One region of the Vreelandella mediterranea genome, then DNA from elsewhere that is predicted to be linked to it. Evidence: predicted binding sites of a transcription regulator. Region 1 holds the regulator's gene; the other holds the start of a gene.

Region 1 (9,533 bases):
TGATCGTCCTCATGGCGAGCAGTAACGCCGCGCTCATGAGCCTGAGCCCCTTCGAGGGGCTGCGCTCGTTTTCGGCGGCGATCGCCATCGAGCTGCCCGAGGCGCCGCCGGACGGGATGACCTATCACCTGCTGATTTTGGCTGCACTCGTGCTATTTATGTTCACCTTTTTGGTCAACACCCTGGCGGAAGTCGTTCGCCAGCGCCTGCGCCGCCGCTACCAGCGGCTGGGGGGGTATTGATGGTACGCGCTGGTCAGCGCCGCTTTTGGCCAGGCGATACCCTGTGGGCCTGGCTCTGCGCCGGCTGCGTGGCGCTGTCGCTTTTGATGCTGGCGACGCTGCTCACGCTGCTCACCGTCAAAGGGCTGGGGCATTTCTGGCCGGCCACGCTCGAAGAGCTGACGCTGCGCTCCGGCGAGCAGGTGATCGGCCAGCCAATACGCGAAGCCCCCATTCCCCAGGGCGAGGGCGCCGAGCGGCTTTACTTTACCGGCAACCGCGAACGAACCGGCGCCGACTGGCGCTGGATCGCGCTGGACGAGATCACAAGCCGGTCCACCCCCGATGACGTGGTACGGCTCGAGCGAAGCCCCAAGGGGGATATCATCGGCCGTCTGAGCACTTTGGAGCTCGAAGGCGAGCGTCTAACCGGCACCGCCGCCCGAACGCGCGTTGCCGGGTTGGTCGATACACCCCGGGAGCACCGCCCGGACGGCCAACTAATACTGCTCACCAGCCAGGGGCAGCGCCTGGTGCAGCCCCTTTCAAGCGTCAGCGCTTTCCAGACGCCCAATGCGCTCTCCTTTCTGGAAAAAACCGCCGTTTGGGGGCGAGGCGTGTGGCGGTTTTTGAGCGAAGGCCCACGGGCGGCCAATACCGGCGGCGGGGTCTGGCCGGCCATTTTCGGCACGCTTTTAATGGTGATTTTGATGTCGGTGATCGTAACGCCCTTTGGTGTACTGGCGGCGATCTATCTCAACGAGATCGCCCATCAGAATCGCCTGACCCGGCTGGTGCGTATCGGCGTGCGCAACCTGGCCGGTGTCCCTTCGATCGTTTACGGCGTGTTCGGGTTAGGCGTGTTCGTTTACGGCGTAGGGGGCTCGATCGACCGCTGGTTTTTCGATGACGCCCTGCCCTCGCCCACCTTCGGTACCGGTGGGCTTTTGTGGGCCTCATTGACGCTTGCCCTGCTGACGCTGCCGGTGGTGATCGTGGCCACCGAAGAGGGCCTGGCACGCGTGCCCATCGCCCAGCGCGAAGGCGCCGTGGCGCTGGGCGCGACCCGTCTGGAGATGCTGACCCGGGTCGTGCTTCCCATGGCGACACCGGCAATGCTGACCGGCGTGATTCTGGCCGTGGCCCGTGCCGCGGGAGAAGTAGCGCCGCTGATGCTGGTCGGCGTCGCCAAGCTGGCCCCGCAGATGCCGCTGGACGGGGAGTTTCCCTACCTGCATCTCGAGCGCAAATTCATGCATCTTGGCTATCATCTATTTGATACCGCTTTTCATGGCGATGATGTCGAGGCCGCCATTCCGCTGGTTTACGCCACGGCGCTTTTATTGGTGCTGATCGTGCTGGTGCTTAACCTAACTGCCATATTTCTACGTCATTATTTACGGCGTCAACGAGGAGAGTCATGGTCGCGCCCTTGAAAGTCGCACCGCCGCCGGTAGTGACGTTCGACGCCGAACAGCGCTGTTTGAATGTCCAGGACTTCAGCCTGACCTATGGCGGCAAACCCGCGCTCAAGGCGCTAACGCTGCAAGTGCCGCGCCACCGGGTCACCGCGTTTATCGGCCCCTCCGGGTGCGGTAAGTCCTCGCTTTTGCGCGCGTTCAACCGGCTGCACGACCTTAACGAAAGCGCCGTTCATCACGGCCGTATCGAGCTTGAAGAGCGCGATATTTTCGAGGCGGACATCAATGTGAGCGAGCTTCGCCGTCGAGTGGGCATGGTGTTTCAAACCCCCAACCCCTTCCCGATGTCGATCTACGAAAACGTGGCCTTTGGCCTGCGCCTGGAGCGGCGCTTGCCCAAGCGCAAGCGCGACGACATCATCGAGTGGGCGCTTAGCTCCGCCGCGCTTTGGGACGAGGTGAAGGATCGCCTGCACCGCTCGGCGTGGCTTTTATCCGGCGGCCAACAGCAGCGGCTGGTGATCGCGCGCACCCTAGCGGTCAGGCCCGACGTACTGCTGCTCGACGAGCCGGCCTCGGCACTGGATCCGATCTCCACGCTCAAAATCGAGGAGTTGATTCGCAATCTTAAAAACGAGCTGACCCTGGTGCTGGTGACGCACAACATGCAGCAGGCCGCTCGAGTATCCGATTACACCGCCTTTTTAAATAACGGCGAGCTCGTCGAATACGGCCCGACCGACCAGGTCTTTACCAACCCGAAACAGCAGCGGACCGAAAACTACATCACCGGCCGGGTCACATAGCCCGGCGCCGATCCCCGCAGGAGTGCTCGATGGATATTACAAGCGATACCCATAGCCAGCATATTTCGCGCCAGTTCAATCAGGAGCTGGAAGAGCTGAAAACCCGTCTGATGGCGATGGGTGGGCTGGTCGAAAAGCAGGTACAAAACGCCGTACACGCGCTGATGGAAAACGACAGCCACTTGGCCGAAGAGGTGCGCGACAACGACCGCCAGGTCAACGACATGCAGTTGAAGATCGACGAGGAGTGCACCCGCGTACTCGCCAGGCGCCAACCCGCCGCCTCGGACCTGCGCCTGGTACTGGCGGTGATTCGCGCCACGTCGGATTTGGAGCGCATCGGCGACGAAGCCAGCAAGATCGCGCGTAACGCCCTGACGCTATCCGACAACAGCAGCGGTATTCGTGGCCTCGTCGAGGTGCGCCATATTAGCGAGCACGTTCGCAAGATGCTGCGCGATGCGCTCACCGCCTTTGCCCGCTTCGATACCGAACTTGCCATGCAGGTCGTGCGCGAAGACGAATCCGTGGACGACGAATACGGCAGCGCCATGCGCTCGCTGATGACCTTCATGATGGAGGATTCGCGCTCGATCAGCTCGGTGCTGAGCATCATGTGGGTGCTGCGAGCGCTCGAGCGCGTGGGCGATCACGCCAACAACCTGGCCGAGTACGTCGTCTACCTGGTGAAAGGGCTCGATATTCGCCACACCGCGCCAGAAAGCCTCGATGAGCAGATGCTAAAAAAGCCTTGACCTTTTAAAGCGTTGAGCCTGCAATACGCCCAGGCATTCCAACTGGGCGTATTTATAAGGATCCTCGATGCTAACTGCGGTCTCCGCCCTGAGCCAGGGCATTCGCCTGGTCTATCGAAAAGGACTACGGCGCTATATATTTCTACCCATCCTGATCAATCTGATCGTCTACATCAGTCTTGCAAGCTTCACTGCTCGGCGCTTTTCCGGCTGGCTGGACCATGCCATGGCGAGCATACCGGCCTGGCTTGACTGGCTCTCTTGGCTAATCTGGCCGCTGTTCGTCTTGAGCCTGCTGGTGGCGATATTTTTTACCTTCACGCTGGTGACGCATCTAATCGCCGCTCCTTTTTACGGCTTTTTGGCCGCTCACATAGAGCGCAGCGCCACCGGTGTCGAGCCGCTGGACGACCGGGGCCTGGCGAAAACGGCTCTGGACGCCGTGGGCCGCGAGCTGGTCAAGCTGCGCTATATTTTGCCCCGCGCTGCTCTTCTGTTCATTCTAAGCTGGATACCCGGGCTCAATTTAGTGGCTCCACTACTCTGGGCGCTTTTTTCCGCCTGGGTAATGGCCATCACCTACCTGGACTACCCCATGGATAACAACAAGGTGAGCTTTAAAGACATGCGCCAACGCCTGGCCGCACGCTGGTGGCCGAGCATGAGCTACGGGGGGCTTGTCACGCTGATTACCTGGATACCGCTTGCCAACCTTTTCTTGCTACCCGGGGCCGTGGCCGGAGCGGTGCTGATGTGGGACGCCCATTACCGGGATATCAAGCAGTTGACTCATGATTGAGGCTGGCTGGTATCGCAGGCTTTTGAAACATGGGATACAGGAGAGGATCGAGGCGCGAACCTTTATAGTGATCAAAAGGCTCACAGCAAACAAAACGTTATACCCATAAAAACTAGACCCCGCTACAAGGCGGGGTCTTCATTTATGCTTAGCGATTGCGATGCTTAACGAAAGCTTCCTATCCTTTTGAGGGGCTCCAACCGTGGAATCTAACCCTAACTAACGTTTTTTGATCGTCGCTTGATTCAATCCTTGAATCGTTTGGAGCATCCATGCGGTGGGACATCCTGTCCCTTATAAATGCTCACTCCCTAAGCGTAATGCTTTGTACGTAAATTGCAACAAAATGTTACTTACGACTCAGAGTTTTTCTCGACGACGCCTTCCGGAGAGGTTTCTGAACCCTCTTCAGTGGAAGTACCCATTGAGTCCGGCTCACCGATAGTTTCATCGTTGGGGCCTTGGGTGTGATGGTCGGTTTCAAGCTCTTCCTGAGTGTAATCCGGGTTGTCATTGGTGTTCATGTTGACACCTGATGACTCTTGCGCCGGATCTTGCTCGACCATGCTGTCCTGATTTTCTTCGATCGACGGATGATCGGTGGTATCTGCGAATGCCATCGGGCTTGCCAACAGACCAAACGAAATACCTACGATACCGGCTTTCTTGAGTAGCTCCTTGGACATCATATTCCACCTCCTGAATCGCTGTGGTTACCGCTTAAAGTAAGAAAGAGTACCTTTCGGTCGACTACTTTGAAGCAGCTGTCTTTCTTACCAAAAGCTTTGCAGAGGCTGTGCCAAACATGGCATAAAAATTAATATCACTTTAAAAACAGAAACTTAAAATATTACAAGTCTTATACAGAAAGCTGGACAACAGCGTTTGCATCAATAAAAAGTGGCTAATAATGACACATAGACAATTTGTGACCCATTCTTGTATGCCATTTTGACACACTGTACAACTTTGGTCTCATATACCTAGGTCTGAGCAATTCGCGAGACGGGGAAGACGCAGCGAAAACGCGCCCCCTGCTGAGGGTGAGAGTCGATTTGAAGCTTGCCATCGTGGCGCAGCAGGACGTGTTTCACGATGGCAAGCCCGAGCCCGGTGCCGCCAGTGGCCGTACTGCGGCCTTTATCCACACGGTAGAAGCGCTCGGTCAGGCGGGGAATATGGACCGGGTCGATACCGTGTCCATTATCTTCCACTTCGATACACACGCCGCCGTCGGGAAGGAGGGCGTAACGCAGGGTGATCTCGCTCCCCCCAGGGGCGTAACGCACGGCGTTGAACATCAGGTTGGAAACGGCGCTTCGAAGCTCCTGCTCGCTTCCGATCAGCCGCGCGTCGCTTTCGATCACAAGCTCGATACGCTGGGACTCGGTATGCTGCTGCTGAGAAAGAGCGTTGGCATCCTGGTGAATGCTTTGTAAAAGTGGCGCCAGCGCCAACGGCTGATGATCCTTGCCGCCCTGGTCGATTTCCAACCGGGAAAGCAGTAGCAGGTCATTGACCAGGTTCTGCATACGCAACGTTTGCGCCTGCATTTGGCCGATACTGCGCCCCAACCGGGGCGGCAGCTCGTCTTTTAAATCGCTGTAGGTTTCCAGGTAACCCGAAAGCACGGTAAGCGGCGTGCGTAACTCGTGGGACACGTTGGCCACGAAGTCACGGCGCATCTGCTCCAGGCGGTGCAGCCTGGTAATGTCGCGCGCCATCACCAGGCGCTCGTCATCGCCGTAGAGCGTGATTTGATACTCGAGAATACGCCGCTCGTCGATGGGCGAGGTAAGCGTTAATGGCTCACTGTACTGACGCGCCGAGAAGTAGCGTACGAAGGCGGGATCGCGCAGCAAATTGGTAATGTGCTGGCCGCGGTCGTGCGCGGTTTGCAGTCCCAGCATCTGGTGGGCGGCGCTGTTCCACCATTCGAGATCACCGTTGCGGTCGAGCATGACCACACTGTCGCGCATCGCCTCGGAAGACTCCTGAATGCGCGCCAAGGTGGCTCTTAGTCGGCTTTGCGTGATTCGCTGGCTTTTCTGGTAGCGGTAAAGCCGGTCCAGCAGCTCACCCCATAGCCCCTTGGCCGCGGGGGGCTCTTCGTTGGGCGTGAACGTCAGCCACTGGTGCAGGGTACGCAGTTGGCGCAGATGGTAGAAAAGACACGCCCCCAAACCCGCGGACAGCCCCAGCCCCGGCGAGCCAAACAGCCAACCCAGGACGACGCCGAGGGTGGCCAGCCCCGCGATACGCCAAAGCTCTCGGCTCCACAAACGCACGCGCTACACCCGGGCGGAGAAGCGGTACCCGGTGCCGCGCACCGTTTGAATCAGGTTCTGGTGGACATCGCCCAACGCCTTGCGCAGACGGCGGATATGCACATCCACGGTGCGCTCTTCGACGTAGACGTTGCCGCCCCATACCTGATCCAACAGTTGGCTGCGGGTGTAGGCGCGCTCCTGGTGGGTCATGAAAAACTGCAGTAAGCGGTATTCGGTGGGCCCCATATCCAATGCCTTGCCGTGGGCGCTGACCCGATGGCTTACCGGATCGAGCATCAAACCGTTGATTTCGATGGGGTCTTCCACGCCGCGTGGCGTCGTTCGGCGCAGCACCGCTTTCAAACGCGCCACCAGTTCGCGAGGCGAAAACGGCTTGGTGATGTAGTCATCCGCCCCCGCTTCGAGCCCCTGGATCTTGTTATCTTCTTCGCCCTTGGCGGTCAGCATGATGATCGGGATTTCGGCGGTCGCCTCTTCGCGCTTCAGGCGCCTTGCAAGCTCGATCCCACTGGTGCCAGGCATCATCCAGTCAAGCAGCAGAAGGTCCGGCTGATGATCCACGACCAGGGCGTGGGCGTCCTGGGCATTGTCCGCTTCGAGCACGCGATAGTCCGCCATTTCCAGCGCCACCGCGATCATCTCACGAATAGGTGCCTCATCATCGACGATCAAAACGGTCTTGGCGGTCATTGGCGGGCCTCACGGTGTCCAGACGAAAGTGGTTCGATGACATATCGGTGACAATCACACCATGCACGGGTGACAGTTTTATGACAACTTCGACATTAGCCTGTCACCGGCCACCCGCTCAATGCCAGCCCGGCAAATACCAGAAGCCCCGACCAGTGGTTGTTCAAAAACGCCTGAAAGCACGCGTCGCGCTCGCGGCCCACTATCAAGCGCTGCTGATGCACGAAGGTCACCGCCATGGCCCCAAGGCCCAGCCAGAAGAACCCACCAAGCCCTACACGCCAGCCCACCAGCGCCAGCAACACAAGCGTGGCCGCCTGCAGCAGCCCGATGATCAGCCGGTCGGCCTCGCCAAACAGCACGGCGGTCGACTTGATGCCGATTTTCAGGTCATCGTCGCGATCCACCATCGCGTATTGGGTGTCGTAGGCGACGGTCCACAGCACGTTGGCCAAAAACAGGATCCACGCTTCGAGAGGCACGTAGCCCAGCACCGCGCCGAACGCCATGGGGATCGCCCAGGAAAACGCGGCGCCCAGTACCACTTGCGGGAAATGGGTATAGCGCTTCATGAAGGGGTAGATAAACGCCAGCGCCACGCCGCCCAACGAGAGGGCCACGGTAAACCAGTTGGTCAGCAGGACCAGCACGAAGGAGGCGGCGACCAGCAAGGTGAACAGCAGTTTGGCTTCGGTCTCGCTGATGCGCCCGGTCGCCAGTGGCCGGTTTTTAGTACGCTTGACGTGACCATCGAAGTGGCGGTCGGCGTAGTCGTTCACCACGCAGCCCGCCGCGCGCATGGTGTAGACCCCGGCGATAAAGATCAGCAGCACGCCGCGCCTAGGCACGCCTTCGGCGGCTACCCACAGCGCCCAAAGGGTAGGCCACATCAAAAGCCAGGTGCCGATGGGCCGGTCCAGGCGCATCAGGGTGATGAAATCCGCCGCCCGAGACCACCCGGTAGGACGCAGCAGTGAACGATCCATGCTTACCTCTCAAAGACAAAACGCGCGTCTAGCCTAGCGCGAAGCCATGCCAAGATCATCCGCCATCGTGGATAAAAAGGCCTCCTGGACCAATAGCGCCAGGCCTGCGTGATAAAAGACCGAACGCCGCGCCCATACCCCGGCCACCCCAGGAGGACACAAGTGGCGGGCAAACGCTGGCCGCTGGCGGGTAGCAAAGAGGGGCCCGCGTACAAGGTCCGGCTGGCGAAACAGCCAGCTACCCAGTGAACGTTCGCCAAGGCGCTTTAGGTGTTGCCCCTGAAGCTGCTCGAGAGGCGCCACCGAACGCGCCACTACCCAAGGGGTGTCATCCACGCACAGGGCCACTTCACGAAGCCAGGCCAGACGGCGCGGCGCCAGGCCCAATGCCTGCGCCTCGTCGCGGGTGGGCACCCCCACCGTTTGGCGCAAAAGCTGCACGCGAAAGGGGCTGGGCCGGCCTGCCGAGACCAGCCGCTGGGTCAGGGAATCGGTCGAAGCCACCCACTGCCACCAGGCAGCACTCATGGCCGGGCGCAGCGCGTTTACGGGTTGCCAGCGCGCGTAGGGGGTAGGGTGCAAAAGGTGTGAAGCCACGCGACCTCCAGGGCGGTCAAGTCGTTGAAGCTAGTGTAACATGACGTTCTGACGCACTTTTCTCAACGACGTTTTCTTGAAGACCGTTCATTTAAAGACCGTTCATTTAAAGACAGTCGCTTAAAGACAGTCATTTAAAACATCATGGTTCCAACACTGGGTGATGACATGACCCACTCCTTCTCTCAAACCGAAAAGCCGGTGGATCTGATCGTCCTGGGCACCGGCATGGCCGGTGTCGGTCTGGCCCGGGCATTGCGGCGCCAAGGTGACGCCCGCTCGATCACCCTGGTGAGCTTCGACAGCGGCGATGAGTACAGCAAACCGCTGCTCTCCACGGGCTTTGGCAAGCGCCTGGCGCCCGAGGCACTCGCCAGGCAAAGCGCCGATGAGGTGGCCCGCGAGCTCGACGCCACGCTGCGCCCCCATACCCATGTCACCGCGCTCGACGCCGATAGCCGCCGCCTGACGCTTGCCAACGGCGAGCAGCTTGCTTTCGAAAAGCTCGTGCTGGCCACCGGCGCCAGCCCACGCATGGCCCTTGACGTGCCCGACACGCTGGCCGGGCGCTTTTTCAGCGTGAACGACCTGGACGACTACCGGGGCTTGCATGAAGCACTGGCTTCGCGCAGTGCCCGGGTGGCGGTCATTGGCGCAGGACTGGTCGGCTGCGAATTCGCCAACGACCTGCACGCCGCGGGTCACCAGGTCACGCTAATCGCCCCGGAAGCCACGCCGCTACCGCGCCTTCTACCCGCACCGCTTGGCGAGGCGCTGGGCAGCGCATTCGAAGCGGGCGGCATCGCCTTGGCGCTGGGTCGCACGGTGAGCGCTATCGCAACGGATGAACACGACGATCTGATGCTCACCCTCGATAACGGCGAAACCTGCCGCGTGGATGCCGTGCTAATGGCCACCGGCCTGACCCCGCGCACAGCGCTTGCACGCCAGGCCGGGCTTGACGTGT
Region 2 (9,533 bases), 3.4 Mb from region 1:
TCATCGCCTCCAACTGGTCGTGGGTCACATAAAGGCTGGTGGTTTTTAGCCGGCGCTGGAGCTGTTTGATTTCGACCCGCATCTGCACGCGCAGCTTGGCGTCCAAGTTAGAGAGCGGCTCGTCGAACAAGAACGCCGCGGGCTCGCGCACCAGCGCCCGGCCCATGGCCACGCGCTGGCGCTGGCCGCCGGAAAGATTGCGCGGCTTGCGCGGTAGGTACTCTTCGATCTCGAGCATTTTGGCCGCTTTGCGCACCCGCTCCTCGATGGCGGGCTTTTTGAAGCCGCGGTTCTTGAGCCCGTAGGCCAGATTGTTATACACCGTCATGTGCGGGTAGAGCGCGTAGTTCTGAAACACCATGGCGATATCGCGCTGGGCGGGCTCTAACGTATTGACCACCCGGTCGCCGATTTTCAGCGTGCCCTCGGAAATCGTCTCGAGCCCGGCAACCATGCGTAAAAGTGTGGATTTCCCGCAGCCGGACGGCCCCACCAGCACCACGAATTCGCCGTCCTCGATGGCCAGGTCCACACCTTTGACGGCCTGCACGTTGCCGGCGTAGGTTTTCTTGAGTCCTTCCAGGGTAATACTGGCCATCCTATTTCTCCGTCTCGGTCAGGCCTTTCACGAACAGTTTCTGCATCAACAGCACCACCAGCACCGGCGGCAGCATGGCAAGCGTCACCGTCGCCATGATCAAATTCCAGGCGGGCACCCGGTCCGAGGAGGCCATCAGGCGCTTGATGCCCAGCACGATGGTGTAAAAGTCCTCGTCGGTGGTGACCAAAAGCGGCCACAGGTACTGCACCCAGCCGTAGATGAACATGATCACGAACAGTGCGGCGATATTGGTGATCGACACCGGAAGCAAGATGTCCTTGAAGAACTTCATGGGTCCGGCGCCGTCGACCCGGCTCGCTTCCATCAGCTCCTCGGGCACGGTCATGAAGAACTGGCGAAACAGAAAGGTCGCGGTGGCCGAGGCGATCAGCGGAAGCGTGAGCCCGGCGTAGGAGTTGAGCATCCCTAAATCCGCCACCACCGCGTAGGTCGGGATGATGCGCACCTCGACCGGCAGCATCAGCGTGATGAAGATGAGCCAGAACGCCAGCATACGAAACCGGAAGCGAAAGTAGACGATCGCGAAGGCCGAGATGATCGAAATCGCGATCTTGCCGATGGCAATCGTCAGCGCCATGATCAGCGAGTTGCCCAGCATCAGCCATACCGGCGGCGCGCCGCCCACCTGCCAGCCCGAGGTCAGCATCTGCTTGTAGGAGGCCCACATGTTGTCGCCGGGTAGCAGCGGCATCACCCCGCGCACGAAGGCGCCGGGTTCGTGGGTCGAGGCGATGAACGCCACGTACACCGGAAACGCCACCACCAGTACGCCGGCAATCAATACCAGGTGGGTCAGAATGTTCAGATAGGGTCTGTTTTCGACCATGATGGATCCCTGTGCCTAGTAGTTGACGCGACGTTCCACGTAGCGGAACTGGATGAACGTCAGCACGATCACGATGCCCATCAGCATGACCGACTGGGCGGAGGACGAACCGATGTTGAGCCCGGCCACCCCGTCGGTGTAGACCTTGTAGACCAGCGTCATCGTCGCTTGGCCCGGCCCGCCGCCGGTGGTGGCGTCGATCACCCCGAAGGTCTCGAACATCACGTAGTTGATGTTGATGATCAGCAAGAAGAAGGTGGTCGGTGATAAAAGTGGGAAGACGATGGTCCAGAAGCGTTTGAACGGCGTGGCGCCGTCGATGGCCGCGGCCTCGATCAATGAATGGGGCACCGACTGAAGCCCGGCCAGAAAGAACAGAAAGTTGTAGGAGATCTGCTTCCAGGCGGCGGCGATGGTGATCAGGATCATCGCCTGGCTACCCGAGACCCGGTGGTTCCAGTTGATACCGAACCAGTCGAGCAAGTGGGGCAGAAGGCCGATGGTCGGGTTGAACAGAAACCACCACAGCACCCCGGCGACCACCGGGGCCACGGCGTAGGGCCAGACCAGCAGCGTGGTGTAGAACCGGGCGCTTTTCAGCACCCGGTTGACGCACACCGCCAGTAAAAGCGCGGTGCCCATGGAAAGCGCGGTGACCGAGACGGCAAAAATCGCCGTGCGTCCTAAAGCGTTCAGGTAGCTGGGGTCCGCCAGCACCCGGGCGTAGTTGGCAAGGCCCACGAAGGTGGTGTTGAAGCCGAAGGCGTCGGTGCGCTCGAAGCTCGACTTCACCGCTTGGGTCGCCGGCCAGATAAAGAACACCAGGGTGATCGCCAACTGCGGCGCTAACAAAAAGAAGGGAAGCCACCGGCTTTGATAGGTGGAGCGTTTGGTCTGCATGAGGCGTCCTGTTGAACCCGGCCCGGAGAAAACCCACCCATAGGTCCGCGTTGTCGGGCGTATGGGTGGGCCCTCACAACAAACCCCGGCTATAGAAGCCGGGGTTCGAGTGGTGCCGCTAAATTAGTTATTGGCGGCTTCGAAGTCGCGCAGGATCTGGTTGCCGCGCTCTACCGCGTCATCCAGCGCTTCCTGGCCGCTCTTGTTACCCGCCAGCACCGCCTGGAACTCCTCGTCCAGTACCATGCGTACTTGGGTGTAGTTGCCAAAGCGCAGGCCCTTGGAGTTCTCGGTGGGTTCGTTGAGGTTGATCTGCTCGATGGCGATATCCGCGCCCGGGTTCTCGTCGTAGTAGCCCTGCTCTTGGGTCAGCTCGAACGCTTCGGTAGTGATCGGCAGATACCCCGTGCCCTGGTGCCACTCGGCCTGTACCTCGGGCAGTGACAGGTACTCCAGAAACTCCGCGACGCCGGTGTACTCGTCGTCTTCATGGCCTGAAAGGACCCAAAGCGTGGCGCCACCGATGATCGAGTTCTGCGGCGCGCCGTCCACGTCGTCATAAACAGGCAGCATGCCAAAGCCGACTTCGAAGTCCGAGTTGGCCAGCACGTCCGCCCTCGAGGCGGAGGAGTTCATGTACATCGCGCAGTCGCCGGAGTAGAACGCGGGCGCGGCGTCCGGGCCGTTGGCCGGGCCGCCGTAGCTATACACACCGCTATCCGACCACTCCTTGATCTGATCCCAAAAGCGCGCCTGCTCTTCGCCGTTGAAGGTGAACTCGGTTTCAAGGCCGCCGAAGCCGTTCTCCAGGGTGCCGATCGGCAGATTGTGTAGCGCCGAGAAGTTCTCCAAACCCACCCAGTTGGCCGCGTAGGCCATGGTGAAACCACAGGACGCCGCGCCTTCATCGACGATCTGTTGGCCCATCTCGCCCATTTCCTGCCAGGTGGTCGGCGGGGTTTCCGGGTCGAGGCCGGCCGCTTCGAAAGCGTCCTTGTTGTAGTAGAGAATCGGCGTGGAGGAGTTGAACGGCATGGAGAGCATGTTGCCGTCGGTGTCGGTGTAGTAGCCGGTCACTACGGGCAGGTAGTCGTCCGGATCGAAGTCACTGCCGTGCTCTTCCATCAGCTCGAAGACCGGGTAGATCGCGCCCCGGGCGGCCATCATGGTGCCGGTGCCGACTTCGTAGATCTGGACGATGTGCGGCTGCTGGCCGGCGCGGAAGGCGGCGATGGTGTTGACCATCGTCTCTTCGTACTCGCCACGATACGAAGGGTTCACCCGGTATTCGTCCTGGGAGGCGTTGAAGTCCTCGGCCAGCGCGCTCAAGCGCTCGCCCAGCTCCCCGCCCATGGAGTGCCACCAGGTGATCTCGGTGGCGGCCTGGGCGGAAACGCTCAAGGTAGCCGCCGCGATGCCTACAGAGAGGGCACGTAACGTGAAACGAGACATAAAAGCTCCTTTAGGGCCTGGGATCGGCCGGGTGGCACAGTACGTTTATGGCGTTTTTTTTGGTTGCACTGAACATTAGTGAGTGTACATGACATTTTGATGAACGCTACGCGCAGCGCCCGGTTTGCTCATGCAACTTTGGCCGTAGGCGGTGCGCCCCCGGCGGTGATAGGGTAATGAAAAGACGTCAATCAAGGGCCACGTCATGACCGATGCACAAGCGCTACTCAGCCAACTGATTGCTTTCGATACCACTTCCCGCGGCTCCAACCTGGCGCTGATCGAATTCGTCGAAGGGTATCTCGCCGAATACGGCGTTACCTCGGAGCGGGTCATGAGCCCCTGCGGCACCAAGGCGAATTTGATCGCGCGCATCGGCCCGGACGCCCCGGGCGGGGTGATGCTCTCTGGCCACACCGACGTGGTGCCGGTCGAAGGCCAGCCCTGGTCGACGGACCCTTTTACGCTGGTGGAAGGCGACGATGACCGCCTTTACGGGCGTGGCACCTGCGACATGAAGGGCTTCATCGCCTGCGCGCTTTCCATGGTGCCCGAATGGGTGAAAGCGCCGCTCAAACAGCCCATTTACTTCGGTTTTTCCTATGATGAGGAGATCGGCTGCGTCGGCGCGCCGGCGCTGATCGAGCGCTTTTTCGAGCACTACTCGACCACCGCGCATGTGATCGTCGGTGAGCCCACCAGCATGCAGCCGGTGGTGGCGCAAAAGGGCGCGACCAACCTGCGCACCACGGTCACCGGGGTCGAGGCGCACAGCAGCCAGGTCAACCAGGGCACCTCGGCCATTCACGTGGCCGCGCGTTTGGTCACCTTCATCGAGGACACCATGGCCGCCCTGGTGGAAGAAGGGCGTGTGGATGAGGCGTTCAACGTGCCCCACACCAGCCTGCACGTAGGCCGCATCCAGGGCGGCACGGCGATCAACATCACCGCCCGAGAGTGCACCTTCGAGTGGGAGATCCGCCACCTGCCCACGGACACCTTCGAGGACGTCTTCGCTCGTTTCGAAGCGTTTGGTGAAACGCTCAAGGCCGAGCTGCAGGCGCGGGGGAAAAGCGTCGACATCGCCACCGAGGCGCTCAACGTCACGGTGCCGGGCCTGGCCGATCGCGACAACGACGCGGTGCTGCGCTTGGCCAAGGAACACTTGCCGGGGCAGTGCTGCAACCACGCCGTGGCCTACGCCACGGAAGCCGGCCAGTTCCAGGGCCAGGGCCTGCAAACCATCATCCTGGGGCCTGGCAGCATCGCCCAGGCCCACCAGCCCGACGAGTACATCGACAAAAGCGAGCTTACGGCGTGCCTGGATTTCATGACCCGGATGGGCAAAGCGCTCGAGTCGCCATTTTCCTAGCGCCCGCTTAGGCGTCAGCCAGGATAGCTAATCGGTTCCCGGTGTCGCGAAGAAGGTGTCGCGATAGTGTCGCGATAAGGTGTTGCGTCATGTCCAGTATCATTAGGATAATATGAAATAGCGATAGACTATTTTGCCGATAAGCTTGGTTAATTGAGGAGATGGCGGTGAGCGGGAAATTCAATCTATGGGCAGGTACCGCCGCGGTGCTGCTACTGGCGGGCTGTGGAAGCGACTACCCGGATCAGGCAGAAATTTCCGCCGAGGGCGGGCTCGACCCCTCCATGTTCGATCAGACTCGGCAGGCGCGGGTGTACTACTTCGATGAACAAGCCATCGATGACGCCACCGAGTTACAGCAATTCAATAGCGCTTTGACCGCATGGCTGGCCTCGCCCGGCGACGAGCTACCCGACGTTGAGTTTCCTGACGATGCGCAAGAGCTCTGGGAAGCGACGCAAACGTTCCAGCAGCAGCGCGAAAACCAGGACGCGGTTTGGCGTGCACATCTTGAAGAAAGTACGGCGCCGCTGGAAGCCGAACTGGAAACCGAGCAAAGCGAGCTTGCAAAGCTCGAAGAGACCCAGGCAGCGTTTGACGAGGCGCTGGCGCCCGCGGATCAAAAAATAGCGGAATTGGAAGCGCGCATCGAGGAGACGGTCGAGCGCCAAGCCGAGATGGAGCGGGCCGTGGTCGAAGGCTGGAATGACTATATTCTGGAAAACGATCTGGCGGTCAGAACGCTCGACCCCGAGCGCAGCCAAGTATTTTCCTATGGCGGCAGAACGAACACCGATAGCTGCCCCGCCTCCACTGACGACGTGACGGTGGACCGCCTGGCAGAGGAAGATACCTGCTATCGGCTCTGGCTGCCGGATGAAGCGCTGCACCCCGCGCCCATCAACGAGCAGTATGCCGCCTTGTTTGACGAGTACCGCGAGCTTTCTGAGCTGCGCGGGCGCCCGTACGGCGTGCAAAGCGAGGACGATACGCTTAATCAGCAGCTTCGCGAGGCAAAGGAAGAGCGCTCGGAAGACCTGATTCGCGCTGAAAACCGCAACGGCGATCACCGTCAGCTGGCAAGCGAGCTTGGCAATACCGAGCGCCGGATCGGCAGAATCCAGCAGCAGCTCGACAGAGCGGACAGCGAACGAGCGCGGGAAAACTTCGAGCGCAATCGGCTACGCGAATACCGTAACAACGTGCAGCAGCAGTTGGAGCGCTATGTTGCGTTGGAAGCGAACGCTATCGTCGAAAATGTCGCCCACTCCGAGGCATCCACCGCGTCGGCGTTTGCGCTCGAGCATCACGCAGAGCTGCTGGTCTTCGACCTGCCCGTCAGCACCTTCATGGGCACGGGCAATCTGCTGACCCTCGAAGACATGCGCGAGCCCGGCGAGCAGGAAACCCTGAACGTCGTGCTCCGCGACGCTAATTCACAGATGGTATCGCAACGTGAACTGTACACCGGCATCGTCGAGCAGGTAGCGCTCGCGGGCCAGGCATTCGGTGAGTAAGCGAACAAAAACACCCGCCTAAGCGGGTGTTTTTTGACAAGCCGAGCCGTGCTTACAGGCCGGGCAACTTTTCGGGGAGCGGGTGCTCCTCATAAAGCTCGGCCTTGGCGTCGCGCATGACGTCTTCACAGGCTTGCTGGTGAGCCAGCTGGGTGATCAGGCCCTGGGTGACTTCAAAGCCCTTGGCCAGGCAGGTGTCGACCTCGGCGCGGCTCACAAAAGGCGAAACATGGCAGTCGATCTTGATCGTACGCCCACCGCCTTCGAGGCGGTCGGCAAACCGTCGCAATCGCCAGGCGATGCGCTCTTTCCAATGGGCTGATTCTACTGCGCCTTCGTTTACGCTAAACGTGCACTGCCACTCCGGTCTGTATACCTTCATGAGAACCTCCGCTGCGTCTGGAAAGATGGTTTGGTCGCGTTTCGTACTCCGTCTTTTTTGGTAATGTGACTCTGCTACTATAAACACATAGTTACCGCCACTAATACAGGAAATGGCCCAGCACACGTGCGTTAATAGGGCCACCGTTATGACCTCGAGCCTGCTTACAAGTTGCCCCTGCGATAGCACCGCGGCGTACAAGGCGTGCTGCGGCGCTTATCATCAGGGCGCCATCGCCCCCACGCCCGAAGCGTTGATGCGCTCGCGCTACAGCGCCTTTGCCCTCGACCTGGTCGATTACCTGAAAGCCACCTGGCACCCCAGTACCCGGCCCGAGTCCTTGGCTCCGGACCCGGCCACGCGCTGGAAGCGGCTGGTGATCGAACACGCCCCCGCACCCGAGGGCGGGCGCGCAACCGTCCATTTCAAGGCCTTTTTTCAGGAAGGTGGCTGGCACGTGCTGGAGGAGGTCTCGCGCTTCGTGTTGGAAGACGGGCGTTGGTGGTACCTGGATGGCGAGCCGCGGTTGGATAAATTAAAACCCGGGCGCAACGAGCGCTGCCCGTGTGGAAGCGGGCGTAAGCTCAAGGCGTGCTGCGGTGGCTAGCACTTCAAGCGGCCCCCCCGCCGATAACGAGACCTCTCGGGCGCCTTGGTACCTTTACCTGCTCGAATGTCGGCGCGGCACCTACGCCGGCATCACCAACGACCTGGCCAAACGCTACCAGGCGCACTGTGCCGGCAAGGGCGCGCGCTACACCCGCGCCAACCCGCCCCAGGCGCTGCTTGGCGCCCAGCCCTTCGCCGACCGCAGCGAAGCCAGCCGCGCCGAGTACCGGCTAAAGCAGCAAACGCCGGGCGATAAACGCCGCTGGGCAGCACGCTGGCCCTGCGAGCTGCCCGACTGACTCAGGTGGGGATTCCCTGCGTTTTTTTGATGGAAGGCGGCTACGCGGTGGACGATATCGGTCGTAATGTGGTAAGCGTACTGCAGGGATTTGAAGAACCCCGCCGCGCGGCAGGTGACAGCGCGCGCTAATTCGGGCAGTCTAGCGCCCTTTGCAGCCAGAATGGGTTGTGTACCCCGTTTGAGTGGGCGAACCCGCAAAGGGCAAGGAGTAAAAGCGTGGCAGTGTATGGCGGTATTCAGGCACACGAAGTGGAGCGTTGGCTAAATGCCTTGGTCAACGCCGCTTTCGACCGGCGCTGCCCGCTCTCCCGGGTGCACGGCGGCACGGCGCGCGCGCGTACCGCCCGCCAGGACCTGCTTTGCCTGGCCCAATCCTTTCGCGGCGAACAGGGCGCAAGCGACATGATCGCCGACAGCCTGAGCCGCTGGTGCCAGCACTACCTGACCGAAACCGAGTGGTACGTGCTGGTCAGCGGTAAAACGCCGAAAGCCGAGGCGCCGGCGCCGGCACAAAGCGGCGGGGAAGAAGCCCTACCCGAATCCCTCGAGGCGCTTTTGCAGCACAAGGTCGGGTGAGCGGCGGGTTATCGCAGCCGCTGTCGCGCTGTTACAATGGATGAATGAACAGTGCCCTCTCTGGTCCGGCCACGGCCTCCCTCGATGATCCCTTCTACTACCTGACGAATTTTCGTTACGTACTCGCCTGGGTGGCCGAGCGCCACCGTGATCTGCTGGGCGAAGAGGAAATCACCTTTCTGGCGGCGTTCGACGCGCTGCCAAAGCCCTCCCAGGCGCTGCTGGCGCGCATGGTGATGCGCAAGGGCGAGCTATTTAGAACCGGAAAGCTCACCTACGCCGAGATCGGCGACACCGACCAGGCGCTCATGCCGCTGTTTGAGGCGGGCCTGGTCGAGCCGGCGCCGCGTCTCACCAGCGCCGAGCTTTTCCACCACCTGCGGTTGAGCGAGCTCAAACAGGCCCTGGCCGGCGCCCTGCGCGCCGCAGGGTTTGGCGCCTCGCCCTCCAAGAAAACCCTGTTGGAAACCCTGGTGCCGTCGCTCGAGGCCGTACAGCCGTTAAAGGCCTGGTGGCCACAGGCGCCGGATCGAATCGTGCGTCTCAACGTCATGGCCACCTGCGACCGGCTGCGGCTGATGTTCTTTGGCAACCTGCGCCAGGATTGGGCGGAGTTCGTGCTGACCGAGCTTGGCCTGCAGCGCTTCGAGCCGGTGGCGCTTTCCCCAAACGCCCGGGCGTTTGGCCACCGAGGCGAGGTCACCACCTACCTGGCGCTTCACCGCCTGCGCGAGCGGCTGGCCGAGGGCGAGCCGCCCGCGACCCTTTATGAGGCGCTTCCGCCTTCCGGCGATAACCGCTGGCTCGCCGGCCGGCGGGACCGGCTGCTGGTGAGCATGGGGCGCGAAGCCGAACGCGGCGGTGACGGTGAGCTTGCCCTGACGCTATACCACGCGGCCACGAGTAGCGATGCCCGCATTCGCGCGCTGCGCCTGCTCGAGCGCCTTGGCCGCCACCGCCGTGCGCTGGAAATGGC

Evidence for each region. Region 1 encodes PhoB, which activates phosphate uptake and scavenging genes when phosphate is short. Its sites were predicted from a motif close to TGTCATANNNNTGTCANA; they were not measured.
Region 2: the regulator PhoB is predicted to act here: its motif matches at 3,888-3,905, upstream of ugpB (sn-glycerol-3-phosphate ABC transporter substrate-binding protein UgpB).

Annotation. Positions count from the first base shown of each region.
Region 1 covers NZ_OZ310198.1:3,624,282-3,633,814, forward strand. The annotation lists gene ACWFVE_RS16730 (ABC transporter permease subunit) at 1-242, shown strand, start outside; gene pstA (phosphate ABC transporter permease PstA) at 242-1,657, shown strand; gene pstB (phosphate ABC transporter ATP-binding protein PstB) at 1,642-2,448, shown strand; gene phoU (phosphate signaling complex protein PhoU) at 2,478-3,203, shown strand; gene cysZ (sulfate transporter CysZ) at 3,271-4,002, shown strand; gene ACWFVE_RS16755 (hypothetical protein) at 4,356-4,691, opposite strand; gene phoR (phosphate regulon sensor histidine kinase PhoR) at 4,986-6,290, opposite strand; gene phoB (phosphate regulon transcriptional regulator PhoB) at 6,294-6,983, opposite strand; gene ubiA (4-hydroxybenzoate octaprenyltransferase) at 7,079-7,969, opposite strand; gene ACWFVE_RS16775 (chorismate--pyruvate lyase family protein) at 8,003-8,566, opposite strand; gene ACWFVE_RS16780 (NAD(P)/FAD-dependent oxidoreductase) at 8,735-9,533, shown strand, end outside.
Region 2 covers NZ_OZ310198.1:235,013-244,545, forward strand. The annotation lists gene ACWFVE_RS01180 (sn-glycerol-3-phosphate import ATP-binding protein UgpC) at 1-598, opposite strand, end outside; gene ugpE (sn-glycerol-3-phosphate ABC transporter permease UgpE) at 600-1,448, opposite strand; gene ugpA (sn-glycerol-3-phosphate ABC transporter permease UgpA) at 1,464-2,348, opposite strand; gene ugpB (sn-glycerol-3-phosphate ABC transporter substrate-binding protein UgpB) at 2,472-3,800, opposite strand; gene argE (acetylornithine deacetylase) at 4,006-5,172, shown strand; gene ACWFVE_RS01205 (hypothetical protein) at 5,340-6,689, shown strand; gene ACWFVE_RS01210 (hypothetical protein) at 6,742-7,071, opposite strand; gene ACWFVE_RS01215 (YchJ family protein) at 7,220-7,678, shown strand; gene ACWFVE_RS01220 (GIY-YIG nuclease family protein) at 7,671-7,979, shown strand; gene ACWFVE_RS01225 (hypothetical protein) at 8,198-8,557, shown strand; gene ACWFVE_RS01230 (VRR-NUC domain-containing protein) at 8,602-9,533, shown strand, end outside.